3 regions of the Bradyrhizobium sp. CCBAU 65884 genome follow, and region 1 is predicted to be linked to each of the others. Evidence: riboswitches for the same ligand, from Rfam matches in the RefSeq annotation. Region 1 holds a riboswitch; each other region holds the start of a gene.
What was found. Region 1 has a riboswitch for cobalamin ahead of XI03_RS39960 (TonB-dependent receptor). Riboswitches for the same ligand answer to the same signal wherever they lie in the genome.
Positions count from the first base shown of each region.

Region 2: it holds a riboswitch for cobalamin, as region 1 does, so the genes downstream of both, XI03_RS02625 (ribonucleoside-diphosphate reductase subunit alpha) here and XI03_RS39960 (TonB-dependent receptor) in region 1, are expected to answer to the same signal.
Region 3: it holds a riboswitch for cobalamin, as region 1 does, so the genes downstream of both, XI03_RS16580 (TonB-dependent receptor) here and XI03_RS39960 (TonB-dependent receptor) in region 1, are expected to answer to the same signal.

Region 1 is NZ_LBJU01000134.1:433,176-437,655, reverse strand. Features, by position in the region: gene cobF (precorrin-6A synthase (deacetylating)) at 1-165, shown strand, start outside; gene cobT (nicotinate-nucleotide--dimethylbenzimidazole phosphoribosyltransferase) at 176-1,228, shown strand; gene XI03_RS39965 (histidine phosphatase family protein) at 1,221-1,793, opposite strand; cobalamin riboswitch at 1,866-2,067, shown strand; gene XI03_RS39960 (TonB-dependent receptor) at 2,184-4,480, shown strand, end outside.
Region 2 is NZ_LBJU01000067.1:2,573-7,052, forward strand. Features, by position in the region: gene XI03_RS02620 (ribonucleotide-diphosphate reductase subunit beta) at 1-888, opposite strand, end outside; gene XI03_RS02625 (ribonucleoside-diphosphate reductase subunit alpha) at 879-2,714, opposite strand; cobalamin riboswitch at 2,924-3,137, opposite strand; partial or broken gene XI03_RS02630 (hypothetical protein) at 3,158-3,399, opposite strand; partial or broken gene XI03_RS02635 (IS91 family transposase) at 3,890-4,480, opposite strand, start outside.
Region 3 is NZ_LBJU01000114.1:40,189-44,668, forward strand. Features, by position in the region: gene XI03_RS16575 (hypothetical protein) at 1-341, opposite strand, end outside; gene XI03_RS16580 (TonB-dependent receptor) at 405-2,642, opposite strand; cobalamin riboswitch at 2,757-2,971, opposite strand; gene XI03_RS16585 (hypothetical protein) at 3,015-3,278, opposite strand; gene XI03_RS16590 (hypothetical protein) at 3,392-3,601, opposite strand; gene XI03_RS16595 (hypothetical protein) at 3,741-3,917, opposite strand; gene XI03_RS16600 (adenylate/guanylate cyclase domain-containing protein) at 4,041-4,480, opposite strand, start outside.

The sequences.
Region 1 (4,480 bases):
CCGGGCTTGCAGATCTGGTGGGGCGCCTATCTCGGCATGCCCGACCAGATCGTCATGTCCGGCGTGCTCGCGGAGGTTGGCCCGCGCATCGTCGCGGCGCGGCAGGAAGCGCGCGAGCGGCACGGCTGGATCATGGACAGCTACATTCTCAAGCGCGCACGTTAAGCGAGGCAGCATGCTCCCCGAATGGGTCACCCAGAACTGCCCCGATGTCTCCGCGGCCCATCGCGAGGCGGCGATCGCTCGGCAGGCGCAACTGACAAAACCGACCGGCGCGCTCGGCCGGCTCGAGCAGCTCGCAATCGAGCTTGCGGGCCTGCAGGCGACCGAACAGCCGCGTGCGGCACGGGTGCCGATCATCATCTTCGCCGGCGACCACGGCATCGTCGCGCAGGGCGTATCGGCCTATCCGCAAGCCGTGACTATCGCGATGATGGCGAATTTCGCCGCCGGCGGCGCCGCGATCTCGGTGCTGGCGCGCGAGCTTGGCTCGAGCCTGGAGGTGGTCGACGCCGGCACGCTGGCGCAGGACGAGATGGCAGGAATCGTCACCGACAAGCCGCGCCACGGCACGCGCGATTTCAGCGTCGAAGCCGCTCTCGCACCCGCCGAGCTGGGGTTTGCCTTCGAGGCCGGCCAGCACGCGGTTGCGCGCGCGGCGGCCCATCATCCTGATCTCCTGATCTTCGGCGAGATGGGGATCGGCAACACCACGACCTCGGCGGCAATCGCGGCGGGCCTGCTCGGCATCAGCGCCGAAGAGATTGCGGGGAGCGGCACCGGGATCGATGCGGCGGGGCGCGCGCACAAGGCCCGTGTGATTGATGCTGCGATCGCGCGTCACGGCGTTGGCGGCGCTTCGCCGGAAAAAATCCTATGCGCCGTTGGCGGCCTGGAGATCGCGGCGATCTCAGGTGCGATCATCGCGGCCGCGCAGCGCCGCATCCCTGTATTGATCGATGGCTTCATCGTATCGGTGGCGGCGCTGGCGGCGGCACGTCTCAATCCGTCGTGCCAGCCGTTCCTGCTGCCGTCGCATCAATCGGCGGAGCAAGGGCATCGGCTGGTGCTGCGCGCGCTGAACGTGCAGCCGTTGATCAGCCTCGATCTCCGGCTCGGCGAGGGATCGGGCGCCGCCATCGCGCTGCCGCTGGTGCGCCTCGCCTGCAGCCTCCACAATGGCATGGCGACGTTTGCGCAGGCCAATGTGCCGGATCGTCCTAGCTGATCCGCTGATTGACGGAGACGACGCGCCAGCCGCTCAGGAGGCGATCGATCCGGGTCAGCGACAGCGGATCGACCACGAAGCGCAAGGCCGCCTGCGGCGTCAGGTCCAGCGCGATGCAGAGTGCGGCGCGGATGGTGCCGGAATGCACGACGAGCGTGGCCGATCCGGCTGCGATCCGCGACAGGCCCTGCCGGACACGCGCGACCTGATCCGCAAAGCTCTCGCCGCCCGGCGGTCGTCCGCCAGCTGGATCGCTCCAGAACTGCGCATAGGCCTCACCGCGGGTCGCCTCGAGTTCGTCATGGCGATGGCCGGTCCAGTCACCAAAATCCTGCTCGCGGAATTCACTGACGGGCTCCGGTTCGAGGCCCAGCGCGCGCGCCGTCTCGACCGTACGCCGCGACGGGCTGGCATAGCCGGCGGCATCCGGTGGCAGGTGCCGTCGCACAGCGTCCAGTTGCGCGCGATCGCTGAGATCGGCCGGCGCGTCGGACGCGTGGATCGTACCTGTGACGCCCGCGACGGGCGCGTGCCGTATCAACCAGAGGAAGGTCTCGCCTTCCATGCTCATCTCCAAGGAAGTTGGTCGTTGTGGCCATAACGCCGCAACTGGCACATTGACTCTGTTGTGATGGTAATCCTAGATGCTCGCGACGGTTTCCCCGAGAGGGGATGAAAAGGGAATACGGTGCGGGGACATTGTCCCCAACGCCGTGGCTGCCCCCGCAACTGTGAGCGGATAATCCTTCGTCAGAAGCCACTGGGTCCTCGGTCCCGGGAAGGCGACGAAGTGGTGATGACCCGCGAGCCAGGAGACCTGCCGTCAGCCGTGGTCACACGCGAAGATGTCGGTCGGGGAGTACAGACATTCGGCTTCATCGGACGGCTGAAGGGCCAAAAGGTGAGACCTCGTTCGCTGTGACGTGCCACTGACGTCATACCGAGGCCCGAAACCGTGTCTTCCATCCGTATCGTACGACCGCGAAAATTCCTGCTCGCCTCCGCGGCACTCACATCCTTTGCCGCTCTCGATCCGCCCGCTGCGCTGGCGCAGCAGGCCCGAGAGCCCCTGCCGCCGGTCGAGGTGTCGCCGGCCCAATCCCGCAAGCAGGCCAAGCCTGCCGGCCGGGAGGCGCAGAGCACGCGCCGCGCAGCAGCGCGCAGGCCGGCGACCGCAGCAGCGATGCCGAAGCCTGCCGTGCCGACTGCGGCACCCCCGACGCCGCTCAACAGCAATGCCGTGGCCGAAAGCGCCTCGCGGCTCGGCCTGACGGTGCGCGAGACGCCCGCGACCGTCGAGGTGATCTCCGCGGAGACCATGCGCGAGCAGGGTTATCGCACCGTGTCCGACGTGGCGCAGGGGGCGGTCGGCGTCACCTCCGGCGATAATCCGGCCGAGCCTTCCGCCTTCTCGATGCGCGGTTTCACCAACAGCCAGATCAACACGCTCTACAACGGCATCAAGATCGGTCCGCAGAACATGACCTCGCGGATCATGGACACCGCCAATCTGGAAGCCGTGGAATTCCTGAAGGGCCCGGCATCGCTGATCTCGGGCGAGGGCGCCGCCGGCGGGGCGATCAATTTTGTGACCAAGCAGCCGCACACGGGAGCGATCCGGAACGAAGCTGATTTCTCCTGGGATTCGCTCAGCTCGTTCCGCGCGCATTACGGCTCGGGCGGCAGCACCAATGTGCAGGGCCTCGACTACCGCTTCGACATCAGCCGTTCGGCGCTCAACGGCTTTGCTGACGACACCAATACTAAGATGCTCGATGTGTCGGGCCAGCTCAACTATCGCATCTCGGACAGTCTCAAGATCTGGGGCGCGATCGAGTATCGCGAGGATCGCTCGAAAGCCTATTGGGGCGCGCCGCTGGTGCCGATCGCTTTCAGTGGATCGCACGCGACGACGGGGATCGTCTCCGGCAACTACTTCAACAGGACTGATCTTGGGGCTGTCACGATCGACGACCGCACCTTCAATACCAACTACAACGTCCTCGACAACCGCAACGTCGCGCAGGAGGTGTGGCTGCGCGGCGGTTTCGAGCTGAAGCTGGCGCCGGACCTGACGCTGAAGAGCCAGGCCTATGGTTACGGCGCCGAGCGCAGCTGGTTCAACAACGAGGTCGAAGCGTTCGATTCCACCAACAACCAGGTGTATCGCGAGCGCTTCTATGTCGCGCACAGCCAGCGCCTCGTCGGCAACATCACCGATTTGATCTGGGACACGAATATCGCAGGCTTCGACAACCGGCTGGTCACGACGCTGTCGTCGAGCTATCTCGATTTCGTCAGGCCGGGCGCGGCAAACTTCCCGAACGATTATGTCTCGCTGGTCGATCCCAACCGCGGCTTCTACGGTCTGCTCACGACCAAGCAGCAGACCGCGCGTATCGACAACGAGGCGCTGTCGTTCGAGGACCGGCTGAAGCTGACGCGGACCTTCGCGCTGATCGGCGGCCTGCGCGTCGAGCACATCGGGCTCGATCGCAACTCGACGGATGCCGCCGGCCTGGTGAACGCGGGCTTCCCGTTCACGAAAGACTGGGCGCCGGTGACGGGCCGCATCGGTTACACTTGGGAGGCCGTGCCCGGCCTGACTTTCTTCAGCCAGTACGCGACCGGCGCCGACGTCTCCGCGAACACCAGCTTCCTGTTGTCGCCGACCCAGCCGCTCGACCTGACGACCTCGCGTACCTACGAGACCGGCGTCAAGCACCTGTTCTGGGACAACAGGGCGGAGTGGTCTTTCTCGGCCTACGACATCGTGCGCAAGAACGTCTATGCCGCGGCCGGCGGCATGGCGCTCAACATCGCCGGGCGACAGGAGTCGAAGGGCGTCGAGCTCGCCGCTTCGGTCCGTCCGATCGATCCACTGCGTCTGTGGGGCAACATCGCCTATGTCGACGCCCGCTATGCCGACTACAATTTCGTCGGCGGCTCGTTCTCCGGCAATACGCCGCCGAACGTGCCGCGCATCGTGGCGAATGCGGGTGCATCCTGGCGCTTCTTCACGCCCTGGCCGGTGGAGCTCGGCATCACCGGCCGCCATGTCGGCGACCGCTACAACACCGATGCCAATGTCGTGACGATGAAGGCGTATACCGTCGCCGACGTCTACGCCTTCGTCGATATCCCCAAGACGGTGTTCAATGCGGTCGACCAGGCCCGCCTGACCTTCCGCGTGCGCAACATCACTGATAAGCGCTATGCGATCTGGGGCGATCCGTTCTATCCCGACCAGAT
Region 2 (4,480 bases), on a different contig from region 1:
GAAGCCGAAGACCGGGGCAATCCGCAGCTGGGTCAGTCGCCAGTCGGCGACATAGCGGACGTAGGCGTGGATCTGCTCAGCTCGCATGCCCTCGATCTTGCCGAGGCCGAAGGCGAGATCGACGAAGTTCTCCTCCAGCTTCACCATGGTCTTGGCGACGTCGACGATGTCGTCACGGACAGCGCGCGTCACCGCGCCGGTTTCGCGGTGCCATTCGTGAAACAGCTTGATGATACCCTCACAATGCAGACTCTCGTCGCGCACTGACCAGCTTACGATCTGTCCCATGCCGTTCATCTTGTTGTGGCGCGGGAAGTTGAGCAGCATGGCGAAGCTCGCGAACAACGCCATGCCTTCGGTGAAGGCGCCGAACATCGCCAAGGTCCGAGCGACATCGGCCACGCTGTCGACGCCGAACTCGTGCATGTAGTCCGCCTTGGCGCGCATCTCGGCATAGCCGCGGAATGCCTCAAACTCGGACTTGGGCATGCCGAGCGTCTTGAGCAGCAGCGCATAGGCGTCGATATGAACCGTCTCCATGTTGCTGAAGGCCGCCATCATCATCTGAACAGTGAGCGGCTGGAAGATCGGGATGTAGCGCTTGAGATAGTTGTCCCCGACCTCGATGTCCGACTGAGTGAAGAAACGAAAGATTTGGGTGAGCAGCGCGCATTCGCTGGCCGTGACGCGGTCCGACGCCCAATCCTTGAGGTCGGCGCCGAGCGGCACCTCCTCGCCCATCCAATGGGTCTGCTGCTGGCGCTTCCAGAACTCGTAAGCCCAGGCGTAGCGATCGACATCATAGGTTCCGGTCGCGTCGAGCAGCCCCACTCGTCCCTTGCCGATCAGCGTACGCGGATCGACGGCCGAAAGATCGATCACTGACATGCAAGGCACTCCTCATAATCAGTACGCTGTGGCTGCGGCGCCGCCACCTTGTCGCTGTCGCCGATCTTGCCAGCGAACGCCGCGCGCGAGATAGACTTTGAGCGGCAGTAGTAGAGGCTTTTCAATCCGCACTGCCATGCCGTCCAGTGCAGCATGTGAAGGTCCCATTTATCGACATCGGCTGGGAGATAGAGGTTGATCGACTGGCTTTGGCAGATGAACGGGGCGCGGTCGGCGGCAAGCTCGACGATCCAGCGCTGGTCGATCTCGAAAGCGGTGCGAAAGATCGCTTTCTCGTGCTCCGACAAGATGTCGAGACGGGCCACCGACCCTTCGTGTGCTATAATCGACTGCCACATCGCCGAAGTGTCGGCGCCCTTCGCCGCAAGCACTTTGGCGAGATGCGGATTACGCACCGAGATGGCGCCGGACAATGTCTTATGGGTGTAGATGTTGGCCGGGATTGGCTCGACGCAGGCGCTGGTGCCGCCGCAGATGATGCTGATCGAGGCGGTCGGCGCGATCGCGATCTTATGGCTGAAACGCGCCATCACGCCGCGTTCCAGGGCATCCGGGCACGGACCACGCTCGCGCGCGAGCGTCACGGATGCCGCGTCGGCGTCGCGACGGATTTTTCGGAACATGTTCAGATTGAACGACTTGGCCATGACACTTTCCATTGGAATGCCCTTGGCCTGCAGGAAAGAGTGGAAGCCCATGACGCCGAGGCCGACGGAGCGCTCACGCAGGGCAGCGTAGCGGGCACGCTTCATGCCGTCCGGCGCCACCGTGATGAAGTGGCTGAGCACGTTGTCGAGGAAGCGCATGACATCCTCGATGAAGGTGGGCTCCTCACTCCACTGGTCCCAGGTCTCGAGGTTGAGCGACGACAGACAGCAGACCGCGGTGCGCTCCTCGTCGCGATGATCGATGCCGGTCGGCAGGGTAATTTCGCTGCACAGGTTGGAGGTCGAGACCTTGAGGCCCAGCTCGCGCTGATGCTTGGGGAGCGCGCGGTTTACGGTGTCGATGAACAAGAGATAAGGCTCGCCAGTCTGGAGCCGGTTCTCAAGGATGCGTTGCCACAGCTGGCGGGCATCGATCTGGCGGACGACCTCGTTAGTCTTCGGGCTCCGTAGAGCGAATGCGGTGCCGGCGCCCACGGCACGCATGAACTCATCGGTGACGTTGACGCCGTGATGCAGGTTGAGGCTCTTTCGGTTGAAGTCGCCGGACGCCTTGCGAATCTCGAGGAACTCCTCGATCTCGGGATGGTGGATATCGAGATAGACCGCCGCCGAGCCGCGCCGCAACGAGCCCTGGCTGATCGCCAGCGTCAGGCCGTCCATGACGTGGATGAACGGGATGATGCCTGAAGTGACGCCGCCCTTCACCTTCTCGCCGATCGAGCGAACATTGCCCCAGTAGGTGCCGATGCCGCCGCCGTTGGAAGCAAGCCAGACGTTCTCGTTCCAGGTACCGACGATGCCTTCGAGCGAGTCCGCCACCGAGTTGAGGAAGCAGGAGATCGGCAGGCCGCGCGTGGTCCCGCCGTTGGAGAGCACCGGTGTGGCCGGCATGAACCATAGCCGGGACATCGCATCATAGAGACGTTGGGCATGCGCAACATCGTCCGCGAAAGCGCAAGACACCCGCCCGAACATGTCCTGGTAAGTTTCGCCGGCGAGCAGATAACGGTCGGTCAGCGTCAGCTTGCCGAACGACGTCAACAAGTCGTCGCGCGACGGATCGAGCGTGAGGTCGGCCGGCTTTGGCGATGGCGCGAGGGGCCACGGCAGCGGAGCCGGCGATGGCGAAAGGGGCACCAGACACGGCTCAGGCGCCGCAGGCTTCGCCTGCGCTAGGCGCGGCCGCACACTCGGTGGCGCGACGAGATGACCACGCTGATCGAAATCGTAAGACGGCGACATCGGCAACCCCGCGATGTTAGGCGCCGGGGCCGCGCGGACGACTTGCGAGGAGAGCTGGCAAATGTGCCCGGCTGCAAGCGCCCCACCGGGGCACCCCGCCCGAGGACTTTCGTTCAGTCGCGGCAGGTCTCCTGGCTCGCGGGTCGCTGGGGCTGTCGGCCTTCCCAGCGCTGTCGCGCCAGTGACCATGATGACAACCGCTCGCCGCTTACAGTTGCGGGGGCAGCCTCGGAATAGCCGTTGCCGGCGCACCGGGTTCCCTCTTAGCTTCCATCCTACGAGATGCGGGAATGGAAGACCGTGACGGGCTACATATAGGCGCCGCTCGCGGAGATTCGTCAAGGCGGCGCCGTCAAGTTAACGAATTGGAGCAGCCCCGAGGTCAAGGTTCGGCGAGCGCTTGTCGTGGAGATCTCGCGCCAAGTCGCAAAGGCTCGCTCGCGCGAAACACGACGGAAGTCGTCAGTGACGGCTCCGAGAGAGAGGATGTGGAAAAGGTTCGCGACCTGAGCATGAACTGACAGAAAAGTTGAGCCTGACGGGACGATTTGAAACGCTTCATGATCCGATCGCGTCGCCTGTTACCCTTGCGGCGTTCGTGGTCTGGACTATCCCTTCACCCGGCGATGTCCGCTGTAAGTGCTTCCCGTCGAGTCTCCACCCCTCGCCCTGGCCGGGGCTTGGCTCGGGGAATTCTTTCGAATTGATTTGAGAATCTTGAGGGTTCTGTGAGGTCGCGGGGCAGGCTTAACCCGCTCGCGCTATCGTAGCGTGCGACCTCATAGAAGCCGGATTGAACGATGCTGCGGAGTTGTGAGCGATATGGCGATAGTGCAGCTGGTCCAACTGCGGAGAAGGCACGGCTGAGGTCGCCGCGCGTCGGCGCGATATTGATCGGACGTGAGCGGCGCCATTGCTCGGGCCGAGAGCGCGATGCCGCGAGCGATTTGCTGTGCTGCGATGCGCGGCCGAATGACTGACGGGTGAGCGGTGACGAGGGCGGCCACGGCGACATCGGACGTTGCCACCGAGAAGGTGATCCCGGAACGGGTGGATGGTGCAGACGCTGGTCATGACGTGTCACAACGAAACGGTTGGTCGCGGGCGCGGGCTCGTGGGATGACGTCGATACGCCGCATGGTGCCGCCGCAATGCGGGCAGACGGGGATCTCGCATTTGACGAGAGGATCATCGCCGGCTTCTTGATCAGTCGGAGCATTGCGAATGTCAAGGAGCTGACGGCAGAGGGCGATTCTATCGTTGCGTTCGCCATTGGCGAGGAAGCCATATTGGCGGATGCGATGAAAGCCGTCCGGCAGGGTGTGCCGGAGAAAGCGCCGCATGAACTCATCGGCATCAAGCGTCATCACTTTGGCTTTACGATTCTGCCGATAGTCCTTCCAAGAAAAGCTCACCTTGCCGTCCGCAAGCGAGATCAGCCGACTGATGGCGATGGCGACGCGATGCGTATAGCGGCCGAGATAAGCCAGCACCTGTTCGGCCCCGCCGAATTGCGGCTTGGCATAGACCGCCCAGTCGGTCCGTCGCAATTGATCGAGGAGCCGGGCGAACCCCTGGATCGGCGAGATGGGCGAGATCGCCAAAGAAGCCCAACTGGCCGGCCGCGAAGGTAGCTTGCAGCTCTTGCAGGAACAGGCGCC
Region 3 (4,480 bases), on a different contig from region 1:
CCGAGCACCACCGACGAGGCCGCGGTCGCCAGAAGCGCAGCCGCGCCGATGACAAAGCCCCAGGCAATCGTGCTGGCATCAACGGGATAATGCAGCACGCCGAAACCGATGATCTGGTTGACGAGCCAGGCGCCGGTGACGACGAGCAGCGCCGGACGCTGCGGCAGCATCGCCGCGGCAATGACGGCGAAGGCCGCGAACGGCGTGGCGCACGCGAACGCAAAGCTTGCGAGCGCGCATGACGCCGTCAGCAGCGCAAAGCAGAACATCGGCGCAAGGCGCGGCGCGACCGGGTGAAGCCGGAAGCGATCGTCACCAGACGGCAGGATGCCGAGAGCCATGGTTGAATCTCCTTCTCTTCGAATTCTAGTCCGTTTGAGGGCGTGTGACGGCCCTGGCGAAAATCAGAACGTTGCGCCGGCCTTGAGCAGATAGGTGCGGCCGGGCAGCGGATAGGCACTGAAGCGGCCGTCCGTGAAGGTGCTCGCGATGGCGTAGTCGTAGTAGAGCGCGTTCAGCACATTGTTGACGCTGAGGGACCAGAAGTAGCGCTCAACCTGGCCGCTGAGCTTGAGATCGATCGTGCCGTTGGCGGGAATCAGCTTCTGGGTGCCCGCCTGGTCGTTGTCCATGCGACGCTCGCTCCAGAAGCGCGCGGTGGCATCGAGCACCACGTAATTCTGCCAGATGTTCCAGGTGACACCCGCACTCGCCGTGTAGCGCGAGACCAGCGGCACGTCGTTGCCGGCCCAGATGCCTTCGCGGAAGACCGCACTTGTATAGGCCACGCCGGAGCGCAGCAGCAGGGCGTCGTTGACGCGATAGGACAGATTGGTCTCAGAGCCGTAGCGGCGGGTCGGATCAAGATTTGTGTTGTAGAACAGGACCGGATTGAAATGGACCTCGTTGGTGAGATCCATCAGATAGAGACTGCTCTGCAGCTGCAACCCGCCGCCCTTGATGCGAACACCGCCCTCGATGTCCTGCGAGGTCTGGGTCTTGAGCTGGAACGTTTGCGGGATCGCAGCGAAGGTCAAGGGATCGAACGAAGGCCCCGAGGACAGGCGCTCGTCGACATCAGGCGTGCGGAACGCGCGAGCTACGCGGCCGAACAGCGAGACCTGGTCGTTCAGACGATGCTCGGCGCCGAGATGCAGCGCATATTGGGTCTCGTTGCTCGTCAGCGGCAACGCGCCGATGTCGGCGTTGAACGGAGCTGCCGGGTCGAAATTGTCGCGTGCCGCAAGACTGACGTTCTGCACCCGCGCGCCGTAGGAGATGTCTGTCGTGGGGGCGATTCCCAATGTGTGCTGGAAATAACCCGCAACGGTCTGCTGCCTGAGGTCGTAATTGTGCCAGGGGGCGAGCCCCTGCCCGGCGCCGCGGTTCTGCTCAAAGCTCGCATCGTAATAGTCGATGCCGGTCAGAAGCTGCGACGGCATGCCGAGCAGCAGGCTCTTCACGCTGAGCCGTGGCGTGATCGACCATGTCGTCAGATGGGAACCGACATAGGTCGACGAGAAGAAGGCCGGAACCGGCGTCGGGGTGGAGAAGAACGCACTCTGCTGCTTCTTGTCGCGCACGCCGCCATCGACGATGAGATCGACGCCGTTGACCAGGGTCTTGGTGAACCCGGCGGTCGCGCCAATACCCTGCTGGTTGGCATAGTTGAACGGCGTGTTGGTCCCCCTTCGGTTGGTCGCGACCTCATTGAGGCCGATCGAGGGATCGACGGTGCGGCCGCCCGGCAGTCGCAGCTCCTGATTGTCACCGGTAACCGTGAGAAAGGCAGTCAGGCCTGGCGTGGTGTAATTGAGATTGCCGACGCCATTCTGCTGGGAATAGCGGTTGTTGTCGCGATAGCCATCGGTCCTGACCGTATTGCCGTAGAACGAGGTCGACCACCGACCGGAATTGAGCGAGGTCGACACGTTGCCGAGCCTGGTGTTGAACGAGCCGAAGCCGGCCTCGATGCGCGCGGTCACGGGCGGTCCGCCGACGCCGTTTTTGGTGACGATGTTGATCACACCGCCGACCGCGTTGTCGCCATAGAGCACCGCGCCGGAATTGCCGCGCGTCACCTCGATGCGCTCGATGGAATTGAGCGGGATGGTGGAGAGGTCCAGCTGTGCCATGTCGACGTCGTTCAACCGCCGGCCGTTGACCAGCACCAGCGTGTTGGCGGTGGCAAAGGCGCCGAAGCCGCGCAGGTCCACGCTGGTCTTGGCGCCGATCTGGCCGCCATAGAACGTCGTGATCTGGGCCCCCGGCGTCTGCGTCGCGATGATCTCGGCAAGCGTCTGCGATGGCGAATGCGCGATATCCGCGGCCGTGATGACGGTCGTGGCGGCCCCGACGATGCCGCCGTTGCCGGCGGCAGCCTCACCGCCGGAGCCGGATGAGCCGGCGCCATTGCCTGCCGGCGCGACATTCGTCCTCACCCCCTGCCGAGCCGCCTCGCCGTCACCGATCGCCCTGGCGCGCGTGCGGTTTTGATCGTCGGGCCTGGTCACCTCGATCGGCGGCAATTGCTCGGCAAGCGCCTGTTGGGCGAAGGCGGAGGACAGATCGAGCGAAGGGAAGGAAACGGATGCGAGCAGGCCGACGCTGAGGCGCCTGGCAGCAGGGACAAGACGGGACACAATGGTAACCTCGGTATGACGTCAGTGGCACGTCACAGCGAACGAGGTTTCACGGCAGAGCGATGGATTGCTCCGGTGAAGCCAATGTCTGTACTCCCCGACCGACATCTTCGCGTGTGACCACGGCTGACGGCAGGTCTCCTGGCTCGCGGGTCGTGACCTTGCGTCGCCTTCCCAGGACCGAGATTCCCAGTGGCATGAGACGAAAGATTCACCGCTTACAGTTGCGGGGGCAGCCGTGGCGTTGAGACAAATCCCTGCGTTGGGACAATCCCGCACCACATTCCCTTTTGATCTCCATGAGGAGAACCGTCGCCGATCATTTACGAGCCGTTCGCCCCGGGAGTCAATCGACCGTTAGGTGCCGGCCGCTCAGGTCCGCCCTCGCACCCGTTGCGCCTGGGCCCAGGCGGCAGCGACGTCGCGCGGCGGAACATCGACGCGCTTGATCGGGGTCAATTCGCCGGAGGCCGAGACGATCGCGGTCTCCTCGCGCCGGCAGCGCGTGCAGACAAAGCGCACCTCGTGTGGAGACGCCGTCCAGCTCGACCGCTTCACGTTGGCTGCCATCGGCCAGGCATCGCAATGCGAGCACGACACCAGAAACCGGCCGGGATCGAGCATACCCATTTCCATCGGACTCCGCGTCCTGCCCACTTGCTTCAATGATTGACCCATGTGAATCGTTCCGGTGCCCAGGCACCGCCCATTCCACAGGTTGCATCCCTACAAGGCAGAAGGCGGTGCGCTCAGCGCGCGCCCTTGAGGGTGCAGGAGGTCGTGCAGGTGACCGTGGTGCCGCGATCGCACGATTTGCAGGCATTGACGCACTGGTTCATGTCGCGGGGATTGTAGCTGTAGTTCCGCATCGGGCAGGTCGGCGTCGAGCCGGTGATGTCCTGCTCCTGGTCGCAGGCCGCCGTCATGAGCGCGAATATGATCACGGCAACGAGGCGCATGTGATTGCCCTGTCAAGCATGGCAAATGACACTCGCGAGGTGCGCTGCATTGCAGCGAACCCCGGCCTTTCCACCACGAGCGATCGCTCGCGAGCGTCAAGGATGCGCGCCAAACCTTAAGAACGGATTGCAGCCGGCGTCAGGCAGCAGCCTTGGTCGCGATCGCCTGCCGCATGTCCACCGCCAGCTGACGGTATTGCTCCGAGAGTTTCAGATAGAACTCGCGCTTGGTGCTGTCGGTGGCGAGCTTGGCGATCAGCTCGCATTCGGCGGTGAGCGTCTCGAACCGTTCCAGCCTGTCCTGAAGTTCCGTCATCGGCGTGTCCCCGTCAAACGCCTCAAGGACATCCAACCTAAGCCCGGGAAATAGGTCACGGCGAACATCGTTATCGAGTAGAAACGTTTTTTCCGGACAGGGCGAGCTGGCGCAACAAAACGGCTATTTCTGCTCCAGCCGCCAGGCGCCGTCCCACCCCTCTTCCGGCGGCTTGGCCTCGAACTGCGCGATGCGGCCGAGCATCGTGCGCGAGGGGCCGTCGCCGGGGACGGCTTCGAGCGCGGCGTTGAAGGCGGCGCGCGCCTCGTCGAAGCGACGGGCCCGATAGGCGGCGAGCGCTTCGGCATAATGCGTGCGCAGGCTGTCCTGCGCGCCGGTGAGTGCGCCCGCCCGCGCCATCACCTCGAAGATCGGCTGCGGCGCGCTCTGGCCCGCGACCGCCAGACGATCGATCTCGCGCAATTCGAGCCGTGCTCCGATCGCGTCAGCAGTTGCCTGCGAGATCAGGATGCGGGTTCCGTAGACCTTGTTGACGGCCTCCAGCCGCGAGGCCAGGTTCACGGCGTCGCCCATCACGGTGAAGCTCATCATCAGCTCGGAGC